Regions from separate parts of the Kitasatospora sp. NPDC091276 genome, predicted to be linked through region 2. Evidence: predicted binding sites of a transcription regulator. Region 2 holds the regulator's gene; each other region holds the start of a gene.
The links. Region 2 encodes HrcA, which represses chaperone genes, less so after heat shock. Its sites were predicted from a motif close to TTNGCACTCNGNNNNNCNGAGTGCNAA; they were not measured.

Region 1 (3,961 bases), on a different contig from region 2:
TCGATCGCCGACCAGTCCCGCACCATCCGGCTGCCCGTGCACCTGGTCGAGGAGCTGGGGCGGATCCGGCGGGTGCAGCGGGAGAAGTCCAAGGAGCTGGGCCGTGAGGCCGAGCCGGCCGAGATCGCGGCCGAGTTGGACACCACCGAGGCCCGGATCAAGGACGTGCTGGACTGGGCCCGCGACCCGGTCAGCCTCAACATGGCGGTCGACGACGAGGGCGAGACCCAGTTCGGCGACCTGGTCGAGGACACCGGGGCGACGTCCCCCGAGGACGCCGTGATGGTGATGCTCCGCCGCGAGGAGCTGGACGGCCTGATCGGGCGGCTGGACGACCGCACGGCCTCGATCATCCGCTCCCGCTACGGGATGGAGGACGGCCGCGAGCGCACCCTCACCGAGGTGGGCAAGCAGCACGGCCTCACCCGCGAGCGGATCCGCCAGATCGAGAAGCACGCGCTGGCCGAGCTGAAGAAGATCGCCGACCACGCGGGCTTCGAGGCCGCCTGAGAACCCGAGCCAACTGCCTGCGGCTCCATCCCGCCCCGGGCCCTGGTGCGGAGCGCTCCGCACCAGGGCCCGGGGTGTGTCGCGGGGCTCTTAGGCTGGAGGGACGGGACGATCCGGACGGCAGTCGACGGGAAGCGGAAGTGAGCAGGGTGAGCGAGCAGGGGCAGGGGCAGGCGCGGGAGCCGGAGCAGGGACAGGGACAGGGACAGGGACAGGGACAGGGACAGGGTGAGCAGCAGGGGCGGGAGGCGCGGCCGGCGGCGCCGAAGGCCCGGCTGGTCTTCCGGGACCCGCTGGACCAGCAGTCCCGGGACGACACCGACACCGGCTGGGGTGAGCGCCCCGGGGCGGGGGAGAGCGGTGGGCGGGGGCTGGACTGGTACCTGAGCCAGCGCCCGCCGCACCACGGGGACTGAGGAGCGGTGCTCAGCGCTGCGGGGTGACCAGCGCGTCGCGGATCTCGGTGAGCAGTTGGACCTCCTTGGCCTCGGCCTCCGCCATCGTCTCGGCGGTGCTCTTCCGCCTGGCGGCCAGCCTGTTCATGGGCACGATCAGGACGAAGTAGACGACGGCCGCCGTGATCAGGAACTGCAGCAGGGCGCTGAGCACCGATCCCCACAGGATGAGGATCCCGGACGTGACCTCGCCGGTGGCGTTCAGCTCGCAGGGGCCCTTGAGGCAGGAACTGTAGGACGCCAGGTCCTTCGTTCCGAAGACGCCGACGATCGGATTGATGACGCCCTTGACGAAGGCGTTGACGATGTTGGTGAAGGCCGCGCCGATGACGACGGCGACGGCGAGTTCGACGACGTTTCCACGCAGCAGGAATTCCTTGAAGCCTTTCATGCCGCCGTGAACGACGAAGTCGTTGCCCGGTTACGGGTGATCTTCCGTTGGTCCGGATTGACAACCCGTCCGGCCCGCCGGGCCGCCCGGCGGCGATGGCAGCCCGGCCCGCGCGGGCCCGACCGCGAGCGCCGCGGCCACCGCGAGCAGCACCAGCGCGGGCACCCCGGCCCGGCGCCGTACGGCGTGCCGCCAGCGGTGCCACCCGCCGGCCCCGCGCCGGATCGGCGGGAAGCGCGGCACCTCTCGCCGGGGCGGTACGGCGGGTGCGGGCAGCGGTACGGAGAGGCTCATGGTCGTCATGGTCACCACCGAGGTCGTGGGGGCCGCTCCTGTGCGGGCCGGTCGTTCTCCGGCGCCCCTACGATGTGCGCCGCGCGCCGCCCCGGAAAGCCCTTATCCGCAGCCTGTGGACAACTCGGGCCCTGTGGATGAATTCGTACACCCGCACGAGTGCATCCGGCCCGCCCGGGATGACGAACCGGGGCGACGAGCCGGGACAGCGCACGGGGACGGTGAACCGGGACGACGAAGGCCCGCCGCCCCGCGAAGAACGCGGGGTGGCGGGCCTTGTCGATGCGCTGGGCGTCCGGCGTCGAGGTCAGCTCGCGGCCGGAGCCGGGCTGGAAGAGCTGGAAGAGCTCGAAGAACCGGAGGACGAGGACGTCGATGACGTCGAGGACGACGCCGGGGTCGAGCCGGACGACGACGCCGAGGAGCTACCGGAGGAGCCTGCGCCCACCGTGCTGCTGGAGGACGAACGGCTGTCGGTGCGGTAGAAGCCCGAGCCCTTGAACACGACGCCCACGGCCGAGAAGACCTTGCGGAGCCGTCCCTGGCAGTCGGGGCACGTGGTCAGCGCCTCGTCGGTGAACTTCTGCACCGCCTCCAGGCCGTTGCCGCACTCGGTGCACTGGTACTGGTACGTGGGCACTTGTCTTCCTCCTGGCACTCTCGCCTGATGAGTGCTAACGATGGTCAATGATGCGGCATTCCGCTGGATCAGTCCAGCGACTCCGATGTGAGATGAGCCGTGGCCGAGCCGCGCACGCTCCTCCACCGCGGCTCCGCGCCGCCCCCACCGCGCGCCGCCCACGGCTTCGCGCGGTGCGCCACCGCGTGCCCGCTCAGCCCTTGGCCGCGCCCACCAGCTGCGGCGCGGCGCCGCGCTCCGGTGCGGCCGCGACCACCTGGCCCGGCGCGGTCAGCAGGTGCCGCAGCGACACCAGCGCGATCAGGCCCAGGCCGGCGCCGGCCACCGGCACCAGGAACCCGCTGGACGGCCCGTGGCCGTCGATCAGCTGCCCGGCGATCATCTGGCCGACCGCCAGGCCGAGGCCGATGGCGCCGGTCAGCCAGGTGAACGCCTCGGTCTTGGCGCCGTCCGCGACGAGCGTCTCGACCAGGGTGTAGCCGCTGATCAGGGTCGGCGCGATGGCCAGGCCGCAGACCAGTCCGGCGACGGCGAGCGCGATCAGGTTGGGCATCGCCCACAGCGTCGAGCAGCCCAGCACCAGCAGGGCGTAGCTCATGATCATCCGCTGCTGCACGGCCCGCCGCCAGGCGATCACGCCGTACAGCACGCCGGCCACCATCGAGCCGCCGGCGAAGATCCCGTACACGGTGCCGGCGGCGGCGTGCTGCCCGACCGAGTCGGCGAAGGCGTTCACCGAGACCTGCATGCCGCCGAACACGGCGCCCACCCCGAGGAAGGCCCCGGCCAGCAGCCGGACGCCGGGGGAGGCGAGCGCGGAGGCGCGCCGCACGCCGGGCTGGGGCACCGCCCGGGCGGGCGCGGTGCGCCGCTGGGCGGCGAAGGCCAGGCCGCCGACGAGGGTCAGCGTGGCCTCGGCGATCAGCCCGGCCGAGGGGCTGACCGTGGTGGCGACGGCGGTGGCCAGGATCGGGCCGATCACGAAGGTGAACTCGTCCGTCACGGACTCGAAGGCGAACGCGGTGCCCACCTTGGCCGCGGACGAGGCGGACGCGCCGTCCGCGGTGAACTCGGCGATCCAGCGGGACCGGACCATGGCGCCGATCTGCGGAACGCTCGCGCCGGCCGGGACGGCGGCCAGGAACAGGCTCCAGGCCGGTGCGTGGCCGAGCGACAGCGCGATCAGCGCGCCGACCGAGGCCGCGTGCACCACGACGGTCGGGACGAGGACGGCGGTCTGGCCGTACCGGTCGGCGAGCCGGCCGGTCTGCGGGCCGATCAGGGCCTGGGCGACGGCGGCGACGGCCGCGACGGTGCTCGCGGTGCCGTACGAGCCGTGGGTCTCCTTGACGAGCAGCAGGATGCCCATGCTGAGCATCGCGTACGGCAGCCGCGCGAGGAACGCCGGCGCCAGGAACGTCCAGGCGCCGGGCGTGCGCAGCAGTGCGCCGTATCCGACCCGCACGGGGGCGGGGGCGCCGGCGGCATCGGCGGTGCCGCCGGCAGGGGTGGCGTTGGCGGTGTCACGCGGGGTCGCGGTGTCCGCGGGGTCGTCGACCGTTCGGCGGGCCGTCACGGTCGGTCCTTCCTGCTGCCTGGTAGCGCGGCAGGGCATGGGGTGGCCCCGACGGCGCCGAGAGTCGTCCTCTCGCGCGTCGACCGGGGTAGATA
Region 2 (3,961 bases):
CCGGGACGCCGCCGCGCTCGGTGTCGGCGTCGAGCAGTGCCCGCACCTGCTGTTCGACCTGGCCGAAGGCCGCGCCCTCGACGGCGGCGAAGCAGACCGAGCCGAGCCCGGTGGGGGTGAACCCGGCCGCGGCCTCCAGGGTGAGGGCGGCGGACGGGACGCCGAACAGCTGGTCGAGGTCGGGCTTGACGGGCTTGGTGCGCCCGAACAGGGTGTCCAGGATTCCCACGGCGGTCCTTTCGGAGGAGGGAGTCGGGAGGGCGGCAGGGGGGCGGGGCCTCAGCGGCCGAGCTGTTCGGAGATCTTCGCCAGCTGCTCCAGGCGCTTCTCCAGCGTCGGGTGGGTGGAGAACAGCTGCGAGGCGGTCTCCCGGGCGCTCAGCGCGGGGGCGAAGTAGAAGGCGTTGTAGGGCTGCGCCTGGCGCAGGTCCTTGCTGGGGATGGCGGCGATCTGGCCGGTGACCTTGGTGAGCGCGGAGGCGAGGGCGCTGGGCCGGCCGGTGAGCTGGGCGGCGGCGCGGTCGGCGGCGAGTTCCCGGTAGCGGGACAGGAGCCGGGTGAGCAGGAAGCTGATGGCGTAGACGACCATCGACACCAGCGGGATGATCAGGGCGACGATGGCCGCGTTCTGGTCGTTGTTGTTGCGGTTGCCGCCCATGAACCCGCCGTACATGGCGATCCGGGTCATGGCCCCGGCGAGGACGCCGAGGAAGCCGGCGATGGTCATCACCGCGACGTCCCGGTGGGCGACGTGGGACAGCTCGTGGGCGAGGACGCCCTCCAGTTCCTCGGGCTCCAGCCGGCGCAGCAGGCCGGTGGTGACGCACACCACGGCGTTCTGCGGGTTGCGGCCGGTGGCGAAGGCGTTCGGCATGTCGTTGTCGGCGACCGCCACCCGGGGTTTGGGCATGTCGGCCAGCGCGCAGAGCCGGTCGATGGTGCCGTGCAGTTGCGGGTACTGCTCAGGGGTCACCTGGTGGGCGCCCATCGCCCGTTCGGTGATCTTGTCGCTGAACCAGAACTGGGCCACGAACAGCCCGCCGGAGATCAGGACGATCAGTGGCCAGGCGCCGCGCAGCAGCACGATCAGCAGACCGGTGAAACCGACGTACAGCAGCCCGATCACGAACATCGTCACGACCATGCGGCCGGTCAGACCGCGGTCGGGCGCGAAACGGGTGTGCTGGCCCGAGCTCGACATTGCTTGCTCCTCCATTCGCCGTCGTCTTCGATGCTGCCACCCGGACGGCCCCGCGGCACCACCCCCGCGCCGGGAACTGCGGGCAGGATCACTCCGGCCGGGCCGTTCCTGCCGTTGGGCCCGGGCCTTACACTGGCAGGTACGGTTTTGGCACTCGCAGGTTCAGAGTGCCAAAGCGGGTGCCGGAGCCGGGATCCTCCCGGAGCGGGCAGCAGCATGCGTGACACGAACGGACAACGTGCGAAGACGGAGGTGTGTGCCCCATGGCCGGTGAGGTTCGCCAGCTGGACGACCGCAAGCTCGCCGTGCTCCGCGCGATCGTCCAGGACTACGTGGGCACCGAGGAGCCGGTCGGCTCCAAGGCCCTGGTGGAGCGGCACAACCTCGGAGTCTCCCCGGCGACCGTCCGCAACGACATGGCGGCGCTGGAGGAGGAGGGCTACATCCACCAGCCGCACACCAGCGCCGGGCGCATCCCCACCGACAAGGGGTACCGCCTGTTCGTCGACAAGCTCGCCGAGGTCAAGCCGATGAGCGCCCCCGAGCGCCGGGCGATCCGGCACTTCCTGGACGGCGCCGTCGACCTGGACGACGTGGTCATGCGGACGGTGCGGCTGCTCGCCCAGCTCACCCGGCAGGTCGCGGTGGTGCAGTACCCCTCGCTGTCGCGGTCCACCGTCCGGCACATCGAGCTGGTGGCGCTGGCCCCGACCAAGGTGATGCTGGTCCTGATCACCAACACCGGCCGGGTCGAGCAGCGGATGGTCGACTGCCCGGGCCCGGTCGGCGAGACGGTCCTGGCGGACCTGCGGGCCCGGATCAACGCGCGGGCCGTCGGCCAGCGGCTGCCGGACGTGCCGGGGTTCCTGGAGGAGCTCCCGGCGGGTTTCGAGCCGCCGGACCGCCCGACCGTCAGCACGGTCCTGGCGACGCTGTTCGAAGCGCTCGCCGAGCAGAACGAGGAGCGGATCATGCTGGCCGGCACGGCCAACCTGACCCGCTTCGGGCACGACTTCCCCCTGACCATCCAGCCGGTGCTGGAAGCCCTGGAGGAGCAGGTCGTCCTGCTCCGCCTCCTGGGTGAGACGGCGGACGCCGCGATGACGGTCCGGATCGGGCGGGAGATCGCCTACGAGGGGCTGAATTCCACCTCGGTGGTGTCGGTCGGCTACGGTTCGGGCGACGAGAGCGTGGCCAAACTGGGTGTGATCGGTCCGACCCGGATGGACTATCCGGGCACAATGGGGGCGGTGCGTGCGGTGGCGCGGTACGTGGGCCAGATCCTGGCCGAGTCGTAGCACAGGCCGCCGTCGGAACCTCTGACGGCGGTGTCCAGTCGCAGCACTACTACAGGCGGAACAAGCGGAGCATTTGGTGGCCACGGACTACTACGCGGTACTCGGCGTCCGACGGGATGCGGGGCAGGACGAGATCAAGAAGGCCTTCCGGCGCCTGGCACGCGAACTGCACCCGGACGTCAACCCGGACCCGAAGACGCAGGAGCGGTTCAAGGAGATCAACGCCGCTTACGAGGTGCTCTCCGACCCGCAGAAGCGCCAGGTCTACGACCTCGGAGGTGACCCGCTCTCGCCGGGCGGCGGGGGCGCGGGCGGCTTCGGCGCGGGGGCGGCCGGCTTCGGCTTCTCCGACATCATGGACGCCTTCTTCGGCGCCGCGGCCGGCCAGCGCGGCCCGCGCTCGCGCACCCGCCGCGGCCAGGACGCCATGATCCGGCTGGAGATCACCCTGGAGGAGGCCGCCTTCGGCACCACCAAGGAACTCCAGGTCGACACCGCCGTCACCTGCACCACGTGCAGCGGCGAGGGCGCGGCCCCCGGCACCTCCGCGCAGACCTGCGACATGTGTCGCGGCAGGGGCGAGGTCTCCCAGGTCACCCGGTCGTTCCTGGGCCAGGTCATGACCTCCCGTCCCTGCCCGCAGTGCCAGGGCTTCGGCACCGTCGTGCCGACCCCGTGCCCGGAGTGCGCCGGCGACGGCAGGGTCCGCGCCCGGCGCACCCTGACCGTCAAGATCCCGGCCGGTGTCGACAACGGCACCCGGATCCAGCTGGCCGGCGAGGGCGAGGTCGGCCCCGGCGGCGGCCCGGCCGGCGACCTGTACGTCGAGATCGCCGAGACCACCCACACCGTCTTCCAGCGGCGCGGGGACGACCTGCACTGCACCGTCACCATCCCGATGACGGCCGCGTCCCTCGGCACCCAGGTGCCGCTGCAGACCCTGGACGGGCTGGAGGAGGTCGACATCCGGCCCGGCACCCAGTCCGGCCAGTCGATCCCGCTGCACGGCCGCGGCATCACGCACCTGCGCGGCGGCGGCCGGGGCGACCTGATAGTGCACGTCGAGGTGCAGACGCCCACCAAGCTCGACCCCGAGCAGGAGGAGCTGCTGCGCCGGCTCGCGGTGCTGCGCGGCGAGGAGCGGCCGTCCGGCCAGTTCGCGCCGGGCCAGCAGGGCCTGTTCTCGCGCCTCAAGGACGCGTTCAACGGCCGCTAGGCCCTAGGGCCCTGGCCGTCCGCGCGGGGGTGCCGGGTTCTGCCCGGCGCCCCTTTCGCGTTCCCGATCCGCCCCACCCCCGGAGGTTCCCCGCATGACCGCCCCCGTCTTCGTCGTCGAGACCGAGCGGATCGCCGCCGCCGCGCCCGGCTCCGTGGTGCGCCTCGACGGGCCGGAGGGGCGGCACGCGGCCGCGGTGAAGCGGCTGGCGGCGGGCGAGGCGGTGACCCTCGCCGACGGGCTGGGC
Region 3 (3,961 bases), on a different contig from region 2:
GCCCGCAGCGCGGCCGAAGGCGCCCCCATCGTCGGTGTGGTCATCGTCATGCGAAGAACCCCCTCATCGTCGACTTCCCCTCCGGCTCCGGCTTGCCCTGGAGCGCCGACCAGACGTTCGCGAGACGGCGCTCCGCCTCGGTGGCGACGGCCCGCAGCCGCTCCGCCTCGGAGGCCAGCGCCTCCCGGCCGACGCTGGTCAGCGCGTAGCTGCGCCGCGCCCGCCCGTCCACGACCTCCTCCGCGGCGACCTCGATCAGCCCCTGCTGGAGCAGCCGGTCGAGGGCGCCGTACAGGGTGCCGGTGCGCATCTTGACCCGGCCCTCGGAGATGGCGGCGATCTCCTGGATGAGGGCGTAGCCGTGTCTCGGGGCGTCCGCCAGAGCGGTGAGCAGCAGCAGCGTCGGCTCCTGCATCGAGCGTTCAGTCATACGACTACATATATCGTCAACCTACCTATAGGTCCAGTACTCCCGCCGCCCGGTCCACGACGCGGACCACGAGCGGGCTGGGAACGGCCCAGGAGCGGGACAGGAGCAGGCTGGGAACGGACCACGAGCGGGCTTTAGGAGAGCTCCCCCACCGGTGCGACCACCGCGCCCTGCTTGCCGCACACCCAGTGCGGCTCCGGCCCCAGCTCCGGCTCCACGCCGAGCGCGTGCGGGTCCCCGTCGGCGGCGCAGGCGGTGCACAGCGGCCAGCGCCCGTACGCCTCCAGCAGCGCGTCCTGGACGTCCTGGGCGACCAGCCCGAGCACGTACCCGGTGCCGTCCGGCCACTGCTCCAGCCACCAGCGGCGGTGCGTCACGGCCTGCTCCACCAGGGAGACGACGGCGGCGTCCGCCACGTCCCGCGCGGTGAGGTCGGCCAGGATCAGCGCCCGCGCGTTGTGCAGCGCGGTCTCGATGTCGTCGGAAGCCATCTGTCCATTCTCCGGTAGAACGCCGTGTGGGCGGCCCCCCGAAGGGGACCGCCCACACGATCGGGAACCAGCCGATCCGATCGGTGCGATCAGGATCAGAAGTCCATGTCACCGCCCGGCATGCCGCCGCCGGCGGCCGCAGCGGCCTTCTCCGGCTTGTCGGCGATGACGGCCTCGGTGGTGAGGAACAGCGCCGCGATGGAGGCGGCGTTCTGCAGCGCGGAGCGGGTCACCTTGGCCGGGTCGATGATGCCCTCGGCGATCAGGTCGACGTAGGTGTTGGTGGCCGCGTTCAGGCCGTGACCGGCGGGGAGGTTGCGCACCTTCTCCACCACGACGCCACCCTCCAGGCCGGCGTTGGTCGCGATCTGCTTGATCGGGGCCTCCAGCGCGACCTTGACGATGTTGGCACCGGTGGCCTCGTCGCCCTCCAGCTCCAGCTTGTCGAAGGCGACCGAGGCCTGGAGCAGCGCGACGCCGCCACCGGCGACGATGCCCTCCTCGACGGCGGCCTTCGCGTTGCGGACGGCGTCCTCGATGCGGTGCTTGCGCTCCTTGAGCTCCACCTCGGTGGCCGCGCCGGCCTTGATGACGGCCACGCCGCCGGCCAGCTTGGCGAGGCGCTCCTGGAGCTTCTCGCGGTCGTAGTCCGAGTCGCTGTTCTCGATCTCGGCGCGGATCTGGTTCACGCGGCCGGCGACCTGCTCGCTGTCACCGCCACCGTCGACGATGGTGGTCTCGTCCTTGGTGATGACCACCTTGCGGGCGGTGCCCAGCAGGTCGATGCCGGCGTTCTCCAGCTTGAGGCCGACCTCCTCGGAGATCACGGTGCCACCGGTGAGGATGGCGATGTCGCCGAGCATGGCCTTGCGGCGGTCGCCGAAGCCCGGGGCCTTGACGGCGACGGACTTGAAGGTGCCGCGGATCTTGTTCACGACCAGGGTCGACAGGGCCTCGCCCTCGACGTCCTCGGCGATGATGACGAGCGGCTTGCCGCTCTGCATGACCTTCTCCAGCAGCGGCAGCAGGTCCTTGACCGAGCCGATCTTGGAGTTGGCGATGAGGATGTAGGGGTCCTCGAAGGTCGCCTCCATGCGCTCCAGGTCGGTCGCGAAGTAGGCGGAGATGTAGCCCTTGTCGAAGCGCATGCCCTCGGTGAGCTCGAGCTCCAGACCGAAGGTGTTGCTCTCCTCGACGGTGATGACGCCTTCCTTGCCGACCTTGTCCATGGCCTCGGCGATGAGCTCGCCGATCTGGGTGTCGGCGGCCGAGATGGAGGCGGTGGAGGCGATCTGCTCCTTGGTCTCCACGTCCTTGGCCTGGGCCAGCAGCTGGTCGGAGACGGCGGCGACGGCCTTCTCGATGCCGCGCTTCAGGGCCATCGGGTTGGCGCCGGCGGCGACGTTGCGCAGACCCTCGCGAACCAGGGCCTGGGCGAGCACGGTGGCGGTGGTGGTGCCGTCACCCGCGACGTCGTCGGTCTTCTTGGCGACCTCCTTGACGAGCTCCGCGCCGATCTTCTCGTAGGGGTCCTCGAGCTCGATCTCCTTGGCGATGGAGACACCGTCGTTGGTGATCGTGGGGGCGCCCCACTTCTTCTCCAGCACGACGTTGCGACCCTTGGGGCCGAGCGTGACCTTCACTGCGTCGGCGAGCTGGTTCATGCCACGCTCAAGGCCGCGGCGAGCTTCCTCATCAAAGGCGATGATCTTGGCCATCAGAAGTGGTCCTCCGGGACACGGTCGACTGCTCGGACCAAGGGGTGCCCGCGACGGACGGCCCTGGTGTGCGGGGGTCCTTTCCCCTACCGCTCCCGGGGGCCTCACCGACCCGGTCCGCTGTCACTCTCACGCTGTGAGTGCTAACGCCAATAATTAGCACTCGGGGTGGTCGAGTGCAAGCCCAATCGCGATCCCGCGAGCCGCCCGGGGCGCTCCCGCCGACCCGCGCAACTCCCCGCCGGGGAACGCCGACGGGCCCGTACGACGCGTGTCGCACGGGCCCGTCGAGAAGCGAGTGGTCACCAGCCGTGGGCCGCGCCGAGCTCCTGGGGTCGGAAGGGGGTCACACCGCGGCGCGGACCATGTCCGCCTGCGGGCCCTTCTGTCCCTGGGAGATCTCGAACTCGACCCGCTGGCCCTCCTCGAGGGTGCGGTAGCCGTCCATCTGGATCGCGCTGTAGTGGACGAAGACGTCCGCACCACCGTCGACCGCGATGAAGCCGTAGCCCTTCTCCGCGTTGAACCACTTGACGGTGCCCTGAGCCATTCCGAACTCCCCTAGTGCTGTGCTGGCCCTTCACGCGCCCGCAGGTCGCGGGCCCGGGTCTGGTTTGAAGGCCGGCCCGGGGAACCCCCCCTGGGCGCAGCCGTGCACGCCGCAACCCTCCGCCGGGGGTGCCTGACGGCGCCCTGTGAGCGGGTGATTACGTCGACCGCGGCTGAATGTATCCGGATCGACGCCCTCTGCAACAGGGTCAGCTGCGGGGAATTCCGGCACCGCGCCAAGGGGCAGGACGGGCCAAAGCGGGAGGAATTCGGCATTTCACGCCGGACATAGCGGACGGATTACTACAAATCCCCGCAGGAATTCTGACATCTGCCTGACATGTTTCACGGCCCAGGCACCCGACCGGTCTCAGCGGCCGGACGACCGTCCGGCGATTCGCGGGTGATTCGCGGGTGAGGATGAGGGGAAGCCCTGTTCCCAACCGAGCCACACTCTACTCCGACTTGACCCCGCCATATTCCCGCCGAAATGCGGCCGGCCGCCCGTGCGTACGGAGAACGGAATTCCGTACGCGCGGACGGCCGGTCGGACGAGCGGCTCGGGCGGGGTGCCCGGATCGGGGCGCGGCTCAGCAGCCGCCGGCCACCGCCGGGATGATCGAGACGCTGGCGCCGTCCGCGATCCCGGTCGCCAGGCCCTCGGCGAAGCGCACGTCGTCGTCGTTCACGTAGACGTTGACGAAGCGGCGCAGCTTGCCGGCGTCGTCCAGGATGCGGGCGGCGATCCCCGCGTGGTTCTTCTCCAGGTCGGC
Region 4 (3,961 bases), on a different contig from region 2:
GCGCTCACCCAGCAGTACGGCACCGCCCCGCTGCTGTTCCGCCCGCCGTTCGGGGACGGCGCCAACACCCCCACCCTGAACAACTCGGTCCAGCAGTGCGGCCCGCGCGCGATGGTGCTCTGGCGCGAGTCGATGCAGATCCACGACATGCAGTACCAGGCGGCGGACAAGAAGCTGAAGTCCGGCGACATCATCCTGGCGCACTTCCGCGGCCCGAAGGAGCTCAAGGGCGCCACGATGACCCAGATGTTCGGCGACCTGCTGGCCCGGATCCAGGAGCAGGGCTTCTCGGTGGCCCGGCTGGAGGACTACATCCAGGCGCCCGCCGCGTAGTCCGGGCGCCCGCCGCGCGGCCGCCTCAGGCGGGCCGGCCGAGCATCATCAGCGGCCCGTTGTCGGTGCGGCTGAGGATCACCGTGACGGCGTTCGGCCCGGAGGGCTTGAGCTGGCGGCGCAGCTCCTCCGGGGTGATCGCCATCCCGCGCTTCTTGATCACCACCGTGCCGACCCCGCGCTCGCGCAGCAGCGCCTTCAGCCGCTTGATGTGGAACGGCAGCACGTCGGTGAGCTCGAAGGCGTGCGCGTACGGGGTGGCCACCAGCCGGTCCGAGGTCAGGTAGGCGATCTTCGGGTCGATCAGCCGGCCGCCCACCTGCTCGGCGACCTCGGCCACCAGGTGGGCCCGGATCACCGCGCCGTCCGGCTCGTACAGGTAGCGCCCGACCGGGCCGGCCGGCGGGTCGGGCAGGTCGCCGCCGGTGAGGCTGGCGGCCTGCGGCAGCAGGGTGGCGCGGTGCGGGCGGGCGGCCCCGGTGCCGAACCAGAGCACCGCCTCCTTCACGTCGCCGTGGTCGGAGACCCACTCCGCCTCGGCGTCGGCCGGGACGGCCTCGTGCGGGATGCCCGGGGCCACCTTCAGCGCGCCGATCGGGGTCCGGCGGCCGGCCTCGATCGCCCAGGAGAGCGGCGGGGCGTACGCCTCCGGGTCGAACACCCGGCCGCGCGCCGTCCGCCGCGCCGGGTCGGTGAACACCGCGTCGTAGCCGGTGACGTCCACCTCGGCGACGTCCGCGCAGCGCACCCGGACCAGGTCGGCCAGGCCCAGCGCGGCCGCGTTGGCGGCGGTGGCGGCGCAGGCCGCCGGGTCCTTGTCGACGGCCAGCACCTCGATCCCGGCCCTGGCCAGCGCCAGCACGTCCCCGCCGATGCCGCAGCACAGGTCGGCCAGCCGGCGGACGCCCAGCTCGGCGAAGCGGCGCGCCCGCCACTCGGCCACGCTGCGCCGGGTGGACTGCTCGACGCCGTTGGGCGTGAAGTACATCAGGTCGGCGTCCGCCCCGAACTTCGCCCGCGCCCGCTGCCGCAGCCGGGCCTGCCCGAAGGCCGCCGACACCAGCTCGGCCGGGTGCTCCCGCCGCAGCCTGGTGGCCAGCGCCAGCTCCTCCTCGGGCGTGAACTCGCGCAGTTCGGCGAGCAGGGCCTGGCCCTCGGGGGCCAGCAGGGGCTGGAGGTTCTCGGTGTCCACGGGGCCATTCTGGCGGGTTGGCGGCCCCACCGGCTCCGACGGCCGGCGCGGTGGGCGGGGTCGCGGCTCGCGGCGGGAGTCCGCCCGGGGGCGGGGTGGTCGCACAGGAGTACGGCTCCGCGCCCGCGGTTCGGGATGCCCGGGCGCGCCGTTGGCACTCTGGTTGACTGAGTGCTAACACCGGCCTATGGTCGTCCTTGGCACTCCCCACTGGGGGAGTGCTAACGCGAAGACGTGTGCCTGACCCCCGCGACGGCAGGCCCACAGGTTCGCTCCTACCCGTTAGAAACCCCGTAATCTCCGAAGGGGAGCTCGGACGTGACCACCAGCAGCAAGGTTGCCATCAAGCCGCTTGAGGACCGCATCGTGGTCCAGCCGCTCGACGCCGAGACCACCACGGCCTCCGGCCTGGTTATCCCGGACACCGCCAAGGAGAAGCCCCAGGAGGGCGTCGTCCTGGCCGTCGGCCCGGGCCGCTTCGAGGACGGCCAGCGTCTGCCGCTCGACGTCGCCGTCGGTGACATCGTCCTGTACTCGAAGTACGGCGGCACCGAGGTGAAGTACCAGGGCGAGGAGTACCTGGTTCTCTCCGCTCGCGACGTTCTCGCCATCATCGAGAAGTAAGTCGTTCCGACCCGCCCCGGATCCGTGTCCCAAGTGACAGGGGCCCGGGGCGTGGTTGTTGGTTCACGTAGTCCGGCGGCCGGTGGGCCGGCCGAAGCCCCGAGGGAATAGGGAACATGGCGAAGATCCTGCAGTTCAACGAGGACGCCCGCCGCTCGCTGGAGCGCGGTGTCAACAAGCTGGCCGACACCGTCAAGGTGACCATCGGCCCCAAGGGCCGCAACGTCGTCATCGACAAGAAGTTCGGCGCCCCGACCATCACCAACGACGGTGTCACCATCGCCCGTGAGGTCGAGCTGGACGACCCGTACGAGAACCTTGGCGCGCAGCTCGTCAAGGAGGTCGCCACCAAGACCAACGACGTCGCGGGTGACGGCACCACCACCGCCACCGTGCTGGCCCAGGCCCTGGTCAACGAGGGTCTGCGCAACGTCGCCGCCGGTGCCGGCCCGGCCGCCCTGAAGAAGGGCATCGACAAGGCCGTCGCCGCCGTCTCCGAGCACCTGCTCTCGGTGGCCCGCGAGATCGAGGGCAAGGACGACGTCGCCGCCGTCGCGTCCCTCTCCGCCCAGGACACCCAGGTCGGCGAGCTGATCGCCGAGGCGATCGACAAGGTCGGCAAGGACGGTGTCATCACCGTCGAGGAGTCGAACACCTTCGGCGTGGAGCTGGACTTCACCGAGGGCATGCAGTTCGACAAGGGCTACCTGTCGCCGTACTTCGTCACCGACGCGGAGCGGCAGGAGGCGGTCCTGGAGGACCCGTACATCCTGATCAACCAGGGCAAGATCTCCTCCATCCAGGAGCTGCTGCCGCTGCTGGAGAAGATCCTCCAGGGCGGTGCCTCCCGGCCGCTGCTGATCATCGCCGAGGACGTCGACGGCGAGGCGCTGTCCACCCTCGTGGTGAACAAGATCCGCGGCACCTTCAACGCGGTCGCCGTCAAGGCCCCGGGCTTCGGCGACCGCCGCAAGGCGATCCTCGGCGACCTGGCCACCCTGACCGGCGGCACGGTCATCTCCGAGGAGGTCGGCCTCAAGCTCGACCAGGTCGGCGTGGACGTGCTGGGCACCGCCCGCCGCGTGACCATCACCAAGGACGAGACCACCGTCGTCGACGGCGCCGGTGACACCGAGGCCGTGGCCGGCCGCGTCGCCCAGATCAAGGGTGAGATCGCCGCCACCGACTCCGACTGGGACCGCGAGAAGCTGCAGGAGCGCCTGGCCAAGCTGGCCGGCGGCGTCTGCGTCATCAAGGTCGGCGCCGCCACCGAGGTGGAGCTGAAGGAGCGCAAGCACCGCCTGGAGGACGCCATCTCGGCGACCCGTGCCGCGGTCGAGGAGGGCATCGTCGCCGGTGGCGGCGCCTCCCTGGTGCACGCCGCCAAGGTGCTGGACGGCGGCCTGGGCCTGTCGGGCGACGAGGCGACCGGTGTCGCGGTGGTCCGCAAGGCGCTGCACGAGCCGCTGCGCTGGATCGCCCAGAACGCCGGCCTGGAGGGCTACGTCATCACCTCCAAGGTCGCCGAGCTGGAGATCGGCCAGGGCTACAACGCGGCCACCGGCGAGTACGGCGACCTGGTGAAGGCCGGCGTCATCGACCCGGTCAAGGTCACCCGCTCCGCCCTGGAGAACGCGGCCTCGATCGCCTCCCTGCTGCTCACCACCGAGACCCTCGTGGTGGAGAAGAAGGAAGAGGAGGCCGAGGCGGGCCACGGCCACGGTCACGGCCACTCGCACTGACGCCTGACGGTCGACCGGAGGCCCGGTCCGCGCCCCTCGGGGTGCGGCCGGGCCTCCGGCGTGTCCGGCG

Region 1: a site for HrcA is predicted at 2,302-2,328, ahead of AB0O19_RS11720 (FmdB family zinc ribbon protein). Genes of this name have one in related genera too.
Region 3: a site for HrcA is predicted at 2,796-2,822, ahead of groL (chaperonin GroEL). Genes of this name have one in related genera too.
Region 4: a site for HrcA is predicted at 1,677-1,703, ahead of groES (co-chaperone GroES). Genes of this name have one in related genera too.

Annotation. Positions count from the first base shown of each region.
Region 1 covers NZ_JBFBFU010000007.1:187,457-191,417, forward strand. Annotated here, with positions in the region: gene AB0O19_RS11700 (sigma-70 family RNA polymerase sigma factor) at 1-510, shown strand, start outside; gene AB0O19_RS11705 (hypothetical protein) at 651-926, shown strand; gene mscL (large conductance mechanosensitive channel protein MscL) at 937-1,356, opposite strand; gene AB0O19_RS11715 (hypothetical protein) at 1,387-1,650, opposite strand; gene AB0O19_RS11720 (FmdB family zinc ribbon protein) at 1,958-2,290, opposite strand; gene AB0O19_RS11725 (MFS transporter) at 2,484-3,755, opposite strand.
Region 2 covers NZ_JBFBFU010000012.1:123,116-127,076, forward strand. Annotated here, with positions in the region: gene AB0O19_RS17200 (hypothetical protein) at 1-229, opposite strand, end outside; gene htpX (zinc metalloprotease HtpX) at 280-1,200, opposite strand; gene hrcA (heat-inducible transcriptional repressor HrcA) at 1,464-2,498, shown strand; gene dnaJ (molecular chaperone DnaJ) at 2,575-3,714, shown strand; gene AB0O19_RS17220 (16S rRNA (uracil(1498)-N(3))-methyltransferase) at 3,809-3,961, shown strand, end outside.
Region 3 covers NZ_JBFBFU010000007.1:8,525-12,485, reverse strand. Annotated here, with positions in the region: gene AB0O19_RS10910 (hypothetical protein) at 1-50, opposite strand, end outside; gene AB0O19_RS10905 (PadR family transcriptional regulator) at 47-430, opposite strand; gene AB0O19_RS10900 (hypothetical protein) at 565-921, opposite strand; gene groL (chaperonin GroEL) at 1,017-2,639, opposite strand; gene AB0O19_RS10890 (cold-shock protein) at 2,986-3,189, opposite strand; gene AB0O19_RS10885 (MoaD/ThiS family protein) at 3,779-3,961, opposite strand, start outside.
Region 4 covers NZ_JBFBFU010000003.1:381,686-385,646, forward strand. Annotated here, with positions in the region: gene AB0O19_RS05810 (polysaccharide deacetylase family protein) at 1-333, shown strand, start outside; gene AB0O19_RS05815 (class I SAM-dependent methyltransferase) at 359-1,555, opposite strand; gene groES (co-chaperone GroES) at 1,844-2,149, shown strand; gene groL (chaperonin GroEL) at 2,266-3,891, shown strand.